One region of the Lactiplantibacillus brownii genome, then DNA from elsewhere that is predicted to be linked to it. Evidence: a T-box and tRNA genes for the amino acid it is inferred to sense, from the RefSeq annotation. Region 1 holds a T-box; the other holds one or more tRNA genes.

The links. A T-box is a leader RNA that pairs with one kind of tRNA and senses whether it is charged. The one in region 1 lies ahead of tyrS (tyrosine--tRNA ligase), so its partner is inferred to be a tRNA-Tyr.
Region 2: it has a tRNA-Tyr gene. The T-box ahead of tyrS (tyrosine--tRNA ligase) is inferred to sense a tRNA for this amino acid. The anticodon was not compared.

The regions. Positions count from the first base shown of each region.
Region 1 is NZ_JAVCWF010000001.1:2,309,319-2,317,922, reverse strand. Features, by position in the region: gene RA086_RS10940 (C39 family peptidase) at 1-523, shown strand, start outside; gene RA086_RS10935 (GH25 family lysozyme) at 1,150-2,712, shown strand; gene RA086_RS10930 (hypothetical protein) at 2,727-3,161, shown strand; gene RA086_RS10925 (MarR family winged helix-turn-helix transcriptional regulator) at 3,295-3,735, opposite strand; gene RA086_RS10920 (MFS transporter) at 3,890-5,272, shown strand; T-box leader at 5,316-5,516, shown strand; gene tyrS (tyrosine--tRNA ligase) at 5,575-6,831, shown strand; gene RA086_RS10910 (ECF transporter S component) at 6,987-7,499, shown strand; gene RA086_RS10905 (helix-turn-helix domain-containing protein) at 7,740-8,267, shown strand; gene RA086_RS10900 (IS3 family transposase) at 8,306-8,604, shown strand, end outside.
Region 2 is NZ_JAVCWF010000001.1:547,924-556,527, reverse strand. Features, by position in the region: gene nadE (ammonia-dependent NAD(+) synthetase) at 1-289, opposite strand, end outside; gene RA086_RS02215 (nicotinate phosphoribosyltransferase) at 304-1,773, opposite strand; gene RA086_RS02210 (WecB/TagA/CpsF family glycosyltransferase) at 1,932-2,669, shown strand; gene RA086_RS02205 (GntR family transcriptional regulator) at 2,721-3,422, opposite strand; gene nagA (N-acetylglucosamine-6-phosphate deacetylase) at 3,448-4,584, opposite strand; gene proC (pyrroline-5-carboxylate reductase) at 4,903-5,694, opposite strand; tRNA gene RA086_RS02190 (tRNA-Gln) at 6,009-6,080, opposite strand; tRNA gene RA086_RS02185 (tRNA-Tyr) at 6,090-6,172, opposite strand; gene RA086_RS02180 (metallophosphoesterase) at 6,241-7,128, opposite strand; gene RA086_RS02175 (peptide MFS transporter) at 7,139-8,604, opposite strand, start outside.

The DNA of each region.
Region 1 (8,604 bases):
GACGTCGTTAACGATGATGTTAAATTATTATCACATCAATGTCACGAAGAACCAACTGGCAACTAAATTAACTAGTGTACCGTTGGATTATGATAACGGTGAGCACGGCAATCCAAACGTGGGTTTTGTCGGCGATGTGACTGGTGCCAATCCCGGTTTAGGGGTTTATCATGGCCCAATCGTGAAATTAGCTAAGACTCAAACCAGTCAAGTTAAAGATTTAACCGGGTCCAGTTTTGACCAAGTGATTGCTCAATTGGAATTAGGTCGCCCTGTGTGGACGATCACAACGGGAACTTTTGCTCCCGTTAGCACGATGAAAACTTGGCAGACACCACAAGGGTCGGTCAAGGTGACTTATGACATGCATAGTGTGGTCATCGTTGGGTTTGATCGGGCTAAAAAAGTCGTTTACATCAACAATCCTTATGGCTATAAGCAACAAGCCGTTAATTGGTCTGATTTTGAAGGGGCCTACAATCAAATGGGTAAACAAGCGGTTGTTTTAACTTTAAACCATTAGCCGTTTTGTTCCACGTTTCGGTTGTAAATATGAAAAACATCAAGATGAGTTTGGGACTATTTCCAAGCTCTTTTTTTGTTGTGCCAGATCGTTATTGTGAGTCAAGTTGGTCTGGCATGATGCTAAAAGTGGTGAGCCACGGAGATGGGCAAGCCATAGCATGGTTTAAAATATGAGCGTTATGGGGCATTACGCTATCGTTTTTGGGCCTGATTTTTAGGGGTGTTGTGGGGCTAAAATAATAGGTTAGTTAACGATCCAAGTGCAAACATACGACAAACGATTTGGCAGAACCCCAGTAACTCCGGGGTTAGCGGTAACTGTTAAAAATCTGTAACAAAATTGAAATCGGAATGACGCGTTTTCTAAAGAAAAAGGGCTTATGATGAAAGTGATGGTCGAGTAGGATTGTACTTGAGCCATCCGAAGGTATCGTATGTTTCGAATAATTGATTAATTGCTCGTCTCCGTTGGTCACCACGTTCCAGCATCATTCCAGGCTAACCGGAGCGGCAACTTAATTAAACAAGGTAGCTGCGATGCAGTACAAGCTGATGCAATCTGCTTGACCAAGTCATTATGATAAGACAGGTTTGGTGAAGTCAGACATAGGAGAGGACCATTGCATGAAGCATTCAGCATGGGGATTGAAATTGCTGATGGGATTTATCGCAATGCTTTGCTTAGCGGTGCCATTGCACGCGCAAGCGGAAGCATTAGCGATCCCGGATATTTCGGAGTGGCAAGGCAGATTAACCGCCACACAGGTTGAAGCAATGAAGCCACGCGTTTCATTTGTGATCAATCGGCGCCAGTATGGATCAAATTATATTGATAAAGATGCCGCAAATAATACGGCGCTATATGTTAAGTATGGTATTCCATTTGGGGAGTATGATTTTTCGTTATTTACAAATGCAGCTAGTGCTCGCGAGGAAGCACGACTATTTTATGCGCGATCAAATAAGCAGGCCCGGTTTTACGTGTTGGACTTTGAAGTTGATACGGTGACTTCCGGCACGACCAATGCGGCGGTCGCTGCTTGGGTGCAACAGATGCGCGCTTTAACGCATAAAAAACTGATTTTCTACTCGTATCAATCGTTTGCGACGACTTACGCTAGTTCATCACGGTTCTTATTTGATGCGCAGTGGATCGCCGACGCAACAGCCACGCCACCAAGAATACCTTATGATTTATGGCAATATACAGACCACTTTTATATGGCCGGTCTCAATGAGTACGTGGATAATAGTCGCGTCGCCACTTGGGTTCATCCGGTCAGTTGGTGGCTGGCAACCGGTCAACCCGCACCTGCAAGTGTGAGTCAGCCGAAACGGCCGGTAGCCGTCAAAAAGCCAGTACCAGCGAAAAAAGTCGCGGTCGTTAAGCAGCCCCAACCAGCCGTTAAAAAGAAACCAGTCGCTAAAAAGGCTGTGCCGGTCAAAAAGAAACCGGTCACTAAAAAAGTTAGTGTGGTCAGAAAAACGACTCCGCCAGTTAAGCGGGTCGTGGCTAAACCTGTGACTCAAAACGTGAAGCGCCAGCCAATCAGATGGGTCACTAGCGATTATCAAGTAGGGCAAGTTGTGGCCCTATCGTCGACGGCTAGGACCTATTATGGTAACCGAACTAAAATCCGACCTAGTGCAAAATACCGTTTGTTACGGGTGACGGCGGTTAAATCAATAAAAGCTGACCGTTCACGCCAAGCCATTTACTTGGCAACGTTACATCAGTGGGTTTTATCGCAAGATGTGACTGGCTACTGGGCTGGTCAACATGGCGCCTATACGGCAACTCGATCGTTGCAATTTTATCGCGACAGCCATTTACGGCGAGCAACGGGTCGGCGTTTAGTAGCTGGCAAGCAAATTAATGCTAGACTGATAACTGTGGGTGCAACAACTGTTTTGAAAACCAGCGCGGGTTATTTGACTGCCAATGTGACTGCGGTGACACCAGCTTATTATGAACGGATGCCTGCACAACGATGGGTTCGGGCTAAAGTTGGCCTACAACAGTATAGTTACTCGACATTTACAAGACATGATTTAAGCCGCACTCGAATCCGTCGAAATAGTCGGATTCCGGTGAAAAGATTAGGTGAACGTGCCGATGGGTCGCGGTACTTTGTCACGCCAAATGGGCGCTATATTACGGCGGATAAACAATCAGTGACAGTTTAGGAAGGACAACTTTTATGGATTTTAAACGGCAGATTAAGTTAGGGATTTTCGTTACAACGGGGCTCATTGTTTTAGGCTTATTGATCACACCTTCAGTTAATCAACTCTTCCACATGGCAGTGGGGGATGTGAGTGTTGTCAAGACAACGAAGACTGCCCTGACTGTTAGCGCCACCAGTCAAAAAGCAAAATTGGCGAGTTCTGTGACGCGTCGAATCAAAGCGACGACTAGCAAGTCGACCACGGCAACTAATTTGCCAAAGCAGACAAGGCAGAAAAAGGCACTAGCTTTCGCTGATCATGTCCAACCAGCTGCCCAAAAGGTCGAGCCAAGGCCAAAAAATGTTGGTGCTCGGATGACCAGTCCAATGAAGTGGCAACAGCCCGCGCCTAAAGTACCGCAGCCAACGCGGCCAGCGGCTGATTTTGCCGTTATTGCTAAAAATTAATTTTGAATTTAGCACCATCAAGACTGGCAAAAATTGTATTGAGTGCTGTCTTATGATGCGAATAGACCAGTGACGACTCAGGACTGATTTGAGCCGTTACTGGTCTATTTTTATAAGCTTTATAGGCTGTATATTAAGGTTCTGGGGTGTTTTCCGCCGTAAAGGCCGTGCTAATTTGCGTTAAACTATCGTAAGTTAATGACGTATTGGTCGTTAACAGGGTTTGAATGCGGCGCTCACTGGTCTCAAAGAAAGCTTCAATCTGGGTAGCGAGTTGTCGTGCTTGGGGCGTCAATAATAGTTGCTTATAGCGGGCATCGGTCGGCGCTGGGACTCGTACGAGTAATTGTTTACGAACCATGGTTGAGACCAGACTAGAGGCGGTTGCTTTACGGATATTAAATTCATGTTCAAGATCACGCTGAAAAATGGTCTGGGTGGCTTCATGATCGGCAATGTAATTAATCGTGCTGATTTGCACTCCGGTTAAACCGAGCTGCTTGGCGTAGTGATCTGAATCTCGTGCTAACGCATTATTGGCTTTTTTAATGGCGATTCCAAGTGAATTTTTCATAGCTTCTCCTAAAATAGTTCGTAATCTTACTAGTTGGCATTGTATGGGCATAACAAGTGAAAGTCAAGTGTTAATAAGGACTAGCATTTCTAATGAATTGTGTTAAACTAATTAATTAGTTCGAATACGAACTAATTATAAAGGAGGCTGTTTTGTGACTAAAAAAGTCGATTTAAAATTAATCTTGGCGGTAGTGGCGGCTGGGCTACTGTCGTTTTGTGGCGTTATCGTTGAAACGGCGATGAATATCACTTTTCCAGTCTTAATGCGCCAATTTAACCTCAACGCGGCGACTGTTCAATGGTTGACAACGGCCTACTTGTTAGTCGTGTCGATTATTGTGCCCATTTCATCCTTCTTAAAACGCCGCTTCCGGACTAAAACGTTATTTGTGACGGCAAATTTGCTATTTATGACGGGATTATTGATTGATGCGTGCGCCGGTAGCTTTGCGATGCTAGTACTGGGTCGAATTGTACAGGGGCTAGGGACCGGGATTGCATTGCCATTAATGTTTAATATCATCTTAGAGGGCGTTCCGGACAATCAAAAGGGAACTTTAATGGGTATTGGAACGTTAATTACGGCGATTGCGCCTGCATTAGGCCCCACCTTTGGGGGACTTGTGGTCAGTAGTCTTGGCTGGCATTGGATTTTCATTTTACTCCTACCACTATTATTGCTATCGCTAGGATTGGGATTGTTTGCCATTCGACAAATGACACCCACCACTACGGCCAGTTTTGATGTGATCGCATGGCTGATGGTCATGGTGATTTTTGTCGGTTTTACCTTTGCCTTCAATCGCTTGCCAAACATTGCGACTAGACCGGGCGAGGTGTTGAGTTTATTGGCGGTGGGATTAGTTGGCTTGTTGGGGTTTGTTTACCGGACGCAGCGATCGTCTCAACCGTTGATCAAGCTAGCGGTTTTTAAAGTCTCATCGTTTGACTGGCATTTGTTGGGATTCTTCTTAGTCCAAATTAATGCGTTAGGCTTAGCGTTTATTTTGCCAAACTATATTCAAATCGTCACTGGGAAGAGTGCCTTACTGGCGGGATTGTTTGTCTTGCCTGGCGCTGCGGTGGGGGCAGCTTTTGCGCCGTTGGGTGGTCGTATCTTGGATCACTTTGGTGCGGCCAAACCAATATTAACTGGAGCCATTGTTTTGGCTGTGGCGATTGCCGGTTTCACCCTATTAGGGATGCACTTAACAGGGGGCTTGATTTTAGGACTTTATATTGTGTTAATGGTTGGCATGGGGTTAACGATGGGCAACACGATGACAAGTGGGTTGAGCCAATTGTCGCCAAGCCAACAAGCGGATGGTAATGCGGTTTTTAATACGCTCCAACAATTTGCTGGTGCAACGGGGACGGCGGTCGTTTCAGCCTTGATCACGTTAGTACAAGCTCAGGCCAGCGGTTCATTGGCACACCGGACAGCTTTAGGGTCAACCGTGGCATTCATCCTGTTGTTTGTCTTGATTTTAAGCAATCTCTTGGTCTTAACTTTAGCGATGCGGACGCGGAAATAAGATTGACATTTGTCAATTGAGTGCTTATGATATGAGATAACAATTAAAAGTGGTGATCTTTAATTAGTAGTGATTGATCCAACAGTTAAGCGACTCGGTGGTTGGTGCGAACCGAGCTGTGATCAATGATGAATTACATAAAGTGAACTGCCATTCGGCCGGATTATTTCGTTATCAATAAATGAGAGATCATTCTTTTTAGAGTGGTAACTTGGGTGGTAACGCGGAAAAACTCGTCCCTGTTTAATAGCAGGGGTGAGTTTTTTTATTTTACTCCGGACCTTAACTTAGGAGGATTATAGATGAACATTATTAATGATTTAAAGTGGCGCGGCGCCATCAATCAGCAGACGGATGAAGCCGGTCTAAAGGAATTGACTGAGAACCAATCAGTGTCATTATACTGTGGGATTGATCCAACCGGTGATAGTATGCATATCGGCCATTTGATTCCCTTTATGATTTTGAAGCGTTTCCAACTTGCTGGACACCATCCATACGTGGTAGTTGGTGGTGGGACTGGTGCTATCGGTGATCCTTCTGGTAAGAATTCAGAACGGGTCTTACAGACGATGGACCAAGTTAAACACAATGAAGACGGGCTGAACGCGCAGATGCACAAGTTGTTTGGCTCAGACGAGAATTTTTCAATCGTCAATAACTACGACTGGTTGTCAAAACTTTCGCTATTAGACTTTTTGCGTGATTATGGTAAGTTGTTTAGCGTGAATACCATGTTAAATAAAGAAGTTGTGGCAAGTCGTTTGGAAGTCGGTATTTCATACACGGAATTCACTTACCAAATTCTACAATCTGTGGACTTCTTACATCTATACCGTGCCGAACATGTCCAATTACAAATTGGTGGCGCCGATCAATGGGGCAACATTACGGCCGGGACTGATTTGATTCACCGGTTGGAAGGCAATGAAGCTAAAGCATACGGCTTAACGATTCCATTATTGTTGAAAGCTGATGGGACGAAGTTTGGTAAGACGGCGGGTGGTGCAGTTTGGTTGAACCCTGAAAAGACGTCACCATACGAATTCTACCAATTCTGGATTAATCAAGATGATCGTGACGTCGTCAAATACTTGAAATACTTCACCTTCTTGAGTCATGAAGAAATCGATGCTTTGGCGGAGACCGTGAAGACGGCGCCAGAAAAACGTGAAGCGCAACGTCGATTAGCGGAAGAAGTCACAGAATTTGTCCATGGCAAAGCAGCCGTCGTTGAAGCTGAAAACATCACCAAAGCATTGTTCACTGGTGAAGTGCAAAAGCTATCTGCCGATGAAATTGAACAAGGTTTCAAAGGGGTCCCTTCAGCGGATGTCACTGCCGAAAAGCAAAATATCGTCCTTTGGTTAGTAGACGCGACTAAGTTTGAAAGCTCTCGTCGCCAAGCACGTGAAGATATTAAAAATGGTGCTATTCGCATCAATGGTGAGAAAATTACGGATGTTGATGCTGAGATTGATCCTAGCACTGCCTTCGATGGTAAGTTTGTCATCGTGCGTCGTGGTAAGAAACGTTACTTCTTAGCACGCGTTAACTAATTAGCTTAATAATGAACTGGCATGCGGAGACGTGTGTCAGTTTTTTTGCGATTAAAGTAGTGGGTGTTTTCATGAAAATAGTGTAAAATTTAAAGTGACATCAACAGGTTTGATGTTGTTAGGTCTTCAGAAAATAGGGGAGTAGTGATCAACAAATGGCAGGTAAACAATCAACACAGTTTTCAACCCGGATGGTCGCAGCTTTGGGGCTATTGATTGCGGTCGATGTGGCACTTTCAATGTTTGTACATATCCCAGTACCAATGACTCATGGGTACGTCAATCTTTGTGATGCTGGTATTTTTATTGCCGCTTTATTATTTGGCCGACGTGGTGGGGCTATCGTCGGCGGTGCCAGTGGCTTTTTGCTGGACATGATTTTGGGATATTCACAGTACATGGTCTTTTCGTTAATTGTCCATGGTTTGGAAGGCTTTTTGGTTGGTCAGTTTGGGGCCAATAAGTCTAAACGCCAACAACTCGTTGCCTTAGCAATTGGCAGTCTTGTGATGGTGGCAGGCTATTTTGCCTCTGATTCCATATTATATACGGTTCCGACTGGCTTAATCGGTGTGCCGATGAATGCCGTTCAAGCTGTACTGGGTGCGGTAATTGCTTTTCCAATCGTTGTGCAATTAAAAGATCGTGTTAAGGCGCGCTTCAGTTAAGGAATTATTTCGATTTTGATTATCGCGAGAGTGGGACAAAAGGCGGTTTGCTACCGAGCATAGCCTAGAAAGTCGAATGATTGGCATTTTCAATCGTTCGACTTTCGTAGCTCGGTTGCATCAAAGCCTTTTGTCCCACGTTTCGGCTATAAATATTAGGAATACCAACAAGAGTCTGGGGTTTTTGAAGTGCCCTACAATTGTTAGACAGATGAGTCTAACGATTGTGGGGTTTTTATTATGACTAAATATAGCAGTAAATTTAAAGCTAAGGTGGTTCATGAATATTTGGATGGGGGGATTGGATTAAATGAATTACAACAAAAGTATCAGATTGCCCGGCATAGTACTGTTTCTTCATGGGTAAAACGTGCTCAAGTTCATGGTATGAGTTCACTAAAAGTAAGTCATCATCGTAACAAGTATTCACAGGATTATAAGATAAGCGTGGTAGACTATATTCAAACTCACGAGATCAGTCGTAACCAAGCCGCAATTCACTTTGGAATTTCCAGTAGCCAGGCTAATAGTTGGATGAAAATTTACCAGGAACAAGGTGTGGCTGGATTGCGTCCTAAACCTCGTGGAAGAAGGTCAACCATGAGTAAACATAAGAATCAAAACCGCTCCCCAAAACGATTAACCGCAACTAAAGAGGAAAAATACAAACAACAAATCACTGAATTAAAGCGGCAACTGCACAACGCTGAATTGGATCGTGACATTTTAAAAACACTAGCGACCATAACCAGGAAACAACCAAAGTAAAAGCTAATATTGTCTCTAAGTTACGGTCGCGATATCCGTTGAAGGAACTACTACGCAAGCTTAAATTGCCTAGAGCGACTTATTATGACCGTTTAAAGCGTAACCACAAACCTGATAAATACGCTAAGGTCAAACATTTTATTCGACAGGAATATGTTAATTCTGGAGCCAGCTATGGTTATCGACGTATGCATAAAGAGGCCATCGATGCTGGATTCACGTATTCCGAAGAAACAATTCGAAAAATCATGACCGATATGGATCTTAAAGTGACCTTATTCTCCAAACATACTGGCAAATATAGCTCCTATAAGGGGACCGTTGGTAAGATTGCGCC
Region 2 (8,604 bases), 1.8 Mb from region 1:
CCATGGCATCCGATTCATCTGATTGATCGCCATAAGGCAACCGCACCGCGATGAATTGGTAGTCGTTATCCCCCGTTTCAGTCCGCATTTCCGTTATGGCCATTTGAGTCATTTTACCGGCTAACGTCGAGTCTTGGCCGCCCGAAATGCCTAATACATACGTTTTTAAGAATGAATTCTTCTTTAAATAAGCTTTTAAGAAATCCACACTACGTCGGATTTCTGTTTCTGGATCAATTTTGGGGCTGACGTGCAAGGCAGTAATAATTTCAGTTTGTAATGGCCGCATCGGCAAAATTCCTCCTAATAATCTTTTTTGCTCACCCAATCTCGGACCGAATGGATAATATTCATTTTGTGATCATATAATTTTTGTGATAAATCGACCGGATAATCTTGAGGATTCAAATCACGTTTATATTCGTCCCATAAAGAATCCAAACTATCATACGCATACTGTTTGATTTCCTTTAGTGCTGGTAACTGATAGACTTGTTTGCCTTGATCGTAAATTGGCACTAGGACCGGCCGCGCATCAAAATCGCTAACCGTCTTGTTAATATACGTGTAACTTGGATGGAACATGTAAATAGATTCTTCGTTACGTGGATCTTCATCATAAAGGGTCACATAATCCCCTTCCGACTTACCATCCGCGCGCTTAGTAATCCGCCAAACTTGTTTTCGCCCAGGTGTCGACACTTTTTCGGCGTTGTTGGACAACTTGATTGTATCGACCATTTTGCCGTTATCGTCTTCAATCGAAACCATTTTGTAAACAGCCCCTAAAGCCGGTTGGTCAAACGCCGTAATCAACTTCGTCCCAACACCCCAGACACTGATCTTGGCACCTTGCATTTTCAAGTTTTGAATCGTCTTTTCGTCCAAATCGTTGGAGGCATAGACTTTTGCATCTGGGAAGCCCGCTTCATCTAGTTGTTCCCGCACCCGTTTAGAGAGATAGGCCATATCGCCACTATCGATCCGTACGCCTTGGAAATTAATTTTGTCACCCATTTCCTTAGCCACTTTAATGGCAGATGGCACGCCGCTACGCAAGGTATCATACGTATCCACTAAGAAGACACAGTCATGGTGGGTCTCAGCGTATGCTTTGAACGCCGCATAGTCATTACGATAAGTCTGTACTAAGGCATGCGCATGGGTCCCACTAATCGGAATTCCGAAAATCTTCCCAGCGCGGACGTTACTTGTCGCATCAAAACCACCGATATAAGCCGCTCGAGTGCCCCAAATAGCCGCATCCATTTCTTGAGCCCGACGCGTACCGAATTCAAGGAGACCGTCTTCTTCACCAACGACCGATTTAATGCGTGCCGCCTTAGTCGCAATCAACGTTTGATAGTTGATAATGTTCAATAAGGCGGTTTCAATCAATTGGCAAGTGGCTAGTGACCCTTCAACTTGCATTAACGGCTCGTTATTGAAAACAAGATCGCCTTCGCGAGCAGACCGAATCGTGGCATCAAATTTAAAATTCTTTAAATATTCCAAAAAACCTTCTGGATAATTTTCAGCTTCACGCAAATACGCAATATCCGTATCCGTAAAGTGGAGATTATTGATATAATTAACTACTCGCTCAAGACCAGCAAAAATCGCATAGCCATTTTGGAACGGCATCTTCCGAAAGAAGACTTCGAACACCGCGTGTCGATTGTGAATTCCCTGTTCCCAATAAGTTTGCATCATGTTGATCTGGTAAGCATCCGTATGCAAGGTTAAACTATCATCCGGATAGATTTGAGTCATGAGTTTAATTCTCCATTTCGTAGGTTGTAAACGACATTATAATAAGTTAAGCCTATTCTATCATTTTTTTGAAAACTAATGAATGTAAGCACCTGAAAAAGTTGCAGAAATTCCTGAAATATCTATACTTTAATTAACATCAGAAAGTGAGGCTGCCTATGTCTGTCCCGTTTGACACGATTTCCATCCTAAACGTGCCCTTTATTAATACCACGAACCGGGCCTTTTTGACCCAGCTTGAACAAGATGTGTTAGCGCATCAAAATCGTTTTGTCGTCACCGCTAACCCTGAAATTTTAATGTATGCCCGTGAGCATCCCGACTATCAGCGTGTGTTGCACCAAGCGGACTACATCACACCTGATGGGATCGGTGTCATTCAGGGTGCGCAAATCTTAGGGACACCCCTCCCGGAACGGATCACCGGTTATGATACTTTGCTTAGCCTGCTGCAATGGGGCGCCAAACATCACCAACGACTCTTCCTACTTGGGGCCAAGCCAGCCGTTTTGAAACAAGTCGTCGCCACTTTAAAGGCTACGACACCCAACCTAGTCCTTGCGGGCGCACTAGATGGCTATTATGACAATGAAGCCGCCGTCGTGGACCAAATCGTGGCCGCTAAACCGGATATGATCTTTATTGCGACCGGCTTTCCGAAACAAGAATTCTTCATTGCCAAATACCGTCATCGCGTGGATGCCCTTTGGATGGGTGTTGGTGGAAGTTTTGACGTGCTAGCTGGCGCGGTTAAACGAGCGCCTAAATTCTGGCAAAAGCACCATATCGAATGGCTCTATCGTTTGATTCAAGAACCGAGCCGCTTCAAACGAATGTTAGTCCTACCACGGTATTTGCGCTTGGTTAAAAAAATTGCGCGCCAACAAAATAAATAGCGAAAAGCGATCCATCAGTTTTTGAAACTGGTGAATCGCTTTTTTACAAGCTTATTTTTCTAAATAGAATTCAAACCGATTCCCAACGTATTGGGTCCGCACATATTCGAACGGTTCACCCGTTTGCAGGTAAGAAATCTGCCGTAATCGTAATAACGCGTCACCACGACGGACGGACAGAAACTCCGCAATGCGTTCAGAAGCCGACATGGCCGAAACAGTTTGTTGGGCTTTACCCGGGACGAAGCCGGCTTTTTCTTCCAAAGTCCGATACAACGAACTAGTGACCTCATCCTTGGTAAATTGCTTAACCAAACGTTCTGGCACCGTCGCAACCTCAAAGCAAATTGGCAAATCATCACCATAGCGAATGCGTTCCATCCGTAACACTTGCTCATTCGGTTGTAACGCCAGCTTCTCACTTTCAGAAAGTGATGGACTCGTCACATGATACGAAATCGTCTTACTGGAAGGCACTTTACCCTGAGCCAGCATTAAATCAGTAAAGCTGGTCACACCAGACATCTTTTCCTGCACTTTTTGGTTCGCAACAAAGGTGCCAGCGCCGACTCGCCGCTCTAGTATCCCTTCATCAACCAACGTTTGAATCGCTTGGCGTAATGTCATTCGACTCACATCAAACTGAACAGCCAGCTCCCGTTCGGATGGAATACGGTCACCAACTGCCCAGCGACCGGCTTCAATGGCTTGTTTGATTTGGTTGTGAATTTGAATATAAATTGGCGAACTCATGGATCTCATCCCTTACTTCTATTATTTATTTAACTGCTTTTTTGCCGTAACTATAAGTTGCAACTAAGTCTTGGTTGGCATCCAAAACGTTGATATCAGCATCCTTGCCAGCTTCCAAAGTCCCTTTAGAAGTTAATTTGAATTCTCTAGCTTGGTTAACTGATGACATCTTAACTGCTTCGAAGATGCCACAACCGGTGAATTTTTGAATATTCTTAAAGGCATTGATATAAGTCAAAACGGAACCAGCTAAGTTGCCAGCTTCCAAACGTGCTTGGCCGTCTTTAACAATGACTTTTTGACCACCCAATTCACTAATCCCATCGGGTTCACCTTTGGCACGCATCGAGTCAGTGACCAATTCAATGCGATCAGCACCCTTTTGTTCATAAGCAAGATTGATCATGTCAGGAACGATATGGAAACCGTCACAAATCAATTCACAATACATGTTGTTTTCAAGCATGGCGTGCCCAGTCACACCGGGTTCGCGATGCTTAAATTCCCGTTGCGCATTGTATAAATGCGTCACATGAGTTGCTTTACTTGCTAATAATTGTTCACGAGTCGCATTACTGTGGCCAACTGAAGGCACGATGCCGTTTTCCAAACAATACTTTTCGAATTCACGTGAACCAGGATCTTCAGGAGCATACGTAATTAATTTAACGCGACCGCCAGATAATTTATTCCAGTTGTCTAGTAGTTCAACGTTGGGATTCTTAATATACTTTTCTGGTTGGGCACCCTTAAACGTTGCTGAAATGAATGGGCCTTCCAAATGGACCCCTTGAATCACTGGGTTTTCTTGGGCAGCCTTGTTAATACCGGCCATTGAATGATCCAGATTTTCGTTAGATTGGGTCATAGTGGTACAGAAATATGACGTAATCCCTTCACGGGCAACCATATCGTTGACCATTTCATTAATTTCAGCTGGATTCCCATCCATTGAATCAAAACTATAACCACCATGGCTATGCACATCGATGAAACCAGGTACAATTGTCTTGCCACTGACAAATTCAATATCATCGTCAGGTTGGGCAACATACTCGTCCATTGGCCCGACCGCTTCAATTTCCTTACCGAAACGAATGTAGCCGTCATCAATCTTTTCTAGACCAGTATAAATGATGGCATGTTTTAAAACTTTGCTCATGAACAATTCCTCCTTGGATTTACTGGTTTCATTATAATCGGTATAGACCAAATATGCAACCACAAAGAGTGTGAAGAATGCTGGGGTGCTGGTGAGCGTTATCATGGTTAAGTGATCACTTGGCGTTTTTCCGAATGGTGACCAAGTGTCGCTAAGCGCAAGGCCTTGGTTTGTTGAGCACGTTTCAATAAGAGTGTGAAGAGTGCCGGGTGCTGGCGAGCATTATCGTGGTTAAGTCATCACTTGGTGTTTTCCCGAGTGATTGCTCAACCGGGATAAGCGGAACCCGCAGGCATTCTGAGCACGTTTCGATAAAACTTAGTCCCCAAGTTCCTTAGCGATTGTCGCGTCGATGCCCTTGACGACGGCAGTCATAAAGCCGGCTTCTTCCATGGCTAGTAGCCCGGCAACCGTGGTCCCACCTGGCGAAGAAACTTGATCAATTAAGTCAAACGGAATTTTGTCTGAAGCCAAAACCATTTTGGCACTGCCTAACGTGGCTTGTGCCGCAATCTTGGTCGCTGTCGCCTTGTCCAAACCATGTTTGACCCCAGCGCGCGCCATGGCATCAATGAAAAAGTAAACGTAAGCAGGCGAACTCCCGGCGAGTGCTGAAAACGTACTAAAATGCTTTTCAGAAATTTCACTAGTCTCGCCAATGGCGTTAAATAACGCTTGGCCCGCTGCATATTGAGCTTCAGTTAAACTGGCATTTCCTACTAATGCGGTCATCCCAGCACCAATCGCAACATTCACATTTGGCATAATCCGTAAGATGGGGAGATTCCCAACCGCAGCTTGATAGTCAGCTAGTTCAATTCCGGAAACCATCGTGATAACCCATTTTCCAGCCGTAATCGCTGGTTTAACGCTCTCAAGTACTTCTAAGGTAATATCAGGCTTGATTGCTAGTACAATCACGTCAGCCGCCTTCACGACCGCCAGATTCGACTCAACTGCATGCAACCCATTCGCTTTTGCATAAGGTTCATAGCTGGCAGCATGGGCACTGTGAATATATAAATCGTCTGGGGCAACCGCTTTGGTCTTTAGCCAGCCATCAATAATGGCGCGGCCCATATTGCCAGCACCGATAAATCCAATTTTCATCCGTCAAAACTCCCTCTATTCATTGATCGTTACTTTGCTAGTAACCTGATTCATTTTTCTCAAAAACTCACTAGGCCAATTGTACTATACCAGTCCCCGATTGGGCTAATAATTAACGCTAACAACTAAACCAATTTATACTTAACGATCGACGGCCCCAGTTTCCAGCCGCAACTCACAGTGGCTGCTCAGATTACCGTGCCTGAACCGTTCACTAATTAGGCAGAACCATAACCTTACAATCAAATTAATATAAATTCACAAATAACGTATGAAGACACAAAAAAACAGCCACCGTAGTGACTGTTCGGTAGTTGGGCTAGCTGGGTTCGAACCAGCGCATGACAGGATCAAAACCTGTTGCCTTACCACTTGGCTATAGCCCAATGATAAAATGGAGGGGAGTGGATTCGAACCACCGAACCCGAAGGAGCGGATTTACAGTCCGCCGCGTTTAGCCAGACTTCGCTACCCCTCCGTGAATCATTCAACTATATTAGAATACAAAACTTTGAATAAAAAATCAAGCCATTTTGCAAAGTTTTTTTATTTTTCAGCTAAATCTAATATTTCAAGGTCTCGTTGCCACTCCGCCATGAAGGTCGACTCTTGCCACTCGTTGAGTCGTGGGCGGCCATAGCCAACTGCCTGATCATAATAGATCGTTTGCGCAAACTGCCTTGGTTGTGGATGAATGTGTAAATGACCAAACAGGACATGCGAAACCTGATATTGTTCAACTAACGTCCCCAGGCGTGGCGTGCCCATTAAAGCGTTGGCCATATTCCAAAAACGATTGTCCGCCGTAAAACGTAAATAGTCAATTTTGGGGACAAAATGGGTCATGAAAATCACCCGCTTGTGTTCAGCCTTAGCCAACGCGAGCTGGGCATCAACTTGATTGAGCATTAGGGTTGCTCGTTCAGGATCATTCATCGGCTGCTGAATAGCACGATCAATCCAATAAGCATGCTTCCACATTTCAAAGTCAGCGACAGTCGCCCCGGGAATTTGCTGAGCAAAGCCATAGTCGTACCAGCCATTGTGCCCAATTAACCGCCAGTCGCTGTGCGGCAGGTCCACATAACGATTATGTAAGTAGCCTGCAAATTGCCCTGTCTCGAGCTCATCAAACGAAATGCCATGAACCATGTCATGATTACCCGCAATCCAGTAAACGTGCGTTTGAGTGCCCAGTAACGCCTGTAGATCGACGACAAACTGCTGGCTTCGTTGAAAGTCGTTAAACAAGTCGCCCGCAATCAGGTAGAATTGCACGCCGTGAGCTAACAATATTTCAGCCTGCACAGCCATTGTCGCCTGTACGTCAACTTTATTCACATCAAAATGATTATCACTGGAAAAAGCAACTCGTATCACACTGTTCACTCCAAACAAAAAAGATATGCTATCACTAAGATAACATACCTTCATTAAAACACGTTTATCTAACGCCCTGCATCGCTTTTTTAATCATTGGTACCATCATAAAGAGAATAATCCCTAAGACGACACTAACGATCCCGATAGTCGCAAAATATGGAACTTCGGTCTTGGTTGAATAAAAACGAACAATCTGCGCATTTAACGCACTCCCGGCCGCATCGGTCAGGAACCACATACTCATCATTTGAGAAGCAAAGGCTTTAGGCGCAAGTTTAGTCGTGACTGACAACCCAATTGGTGAAATCAACATTTCAGCAATTTCTACAACTGCCCAGCTACCGACTAACCACAATGGGCTAACCTTACCAGCGGTCCCAAAGAAGAACCCTGGCATTGCCATAATCAAGTAAGAAATCCCAGCGAAGACTAGTCCAGCAGAAAATTTAGCTGGTGAACTAGGTTGCTTTTTACCCCATTTCGTCCATAACCAAACGAATGGTGTGGTATAAAGCATAATAAACAGTGGGTTCAAAATTTGAAAATCAGAAGCTGCTAAAGTCCGGCCTAAGATGTGTAAACTCGTCCGATCAGCGGCAAATAAGGCCAAAACAGCGGAACCTTGTTCTTCAATTGCCCAGAACAGTGCTGCGGCAATAAATAATGGAATATAAGCACGGACACGTGACCGTTCTTTAGCGTTAGTTTTCTCCGAAGTTAACATCAAAACAAAGTAAACAATTGGTGTCAAAATAACCAGAATACTAATCAATGAAATCACATTATTCAAGTTCAAAGCATTCATTAAGTTCATTAAGAGCAAGACTAAGCCCAAACCAACGATACCGATAAGAACGCGGCGGATCACTTTACTCAAATCACCGGGTTCCAATGGATCAGTTGGATATAAACTAGCCGTGCTTAAGTTCTTCTTACCATCAAAGTAATATTGTAATAAACCAAAGAACATTCCGATTGCGGCAAGTGAAAAACCAACGTGGAAGTTAAAGTTCAGGCCAATACGACCAACTAAGACTGGCGCAACAAGTGACCCAAGGTTTATCCCGAACACGAAGATACTGAAACCAGCATCCCGTCGTGTGTCTTCGGCAGTATATAACTGACCAACCATATCCGAAACATTAGGCTTTAATAACCCAGTCCCAATAACAATCAGTGCAATTGAAACAAATAACGTACTAACACCGGCTGGAATCGATAAGACAATGTGGCCCAACATAATGAAGACCCCACCAATAAAGACCGTCTTACGACTTCCCCAGACCCGGTCAGATAAAAACCCACCCAGAACACTGGAAACGTAAACTAAAGCTGAGTAGATCGACATAATCGATGCCGCGGTACCTTGATCAAATCCAAGGCCACCCTTTGCCACACTGTAGTACATATAAAAGATCAGCAGCGCGCGCATCCCATAGTAACTGAATCGTTCCCACATTTCTGTGAAGAACAACGTCCGCAAGCCGCGTGGTTGGCCAAAGAACGACCGATCCAGTTTTTGCTCAT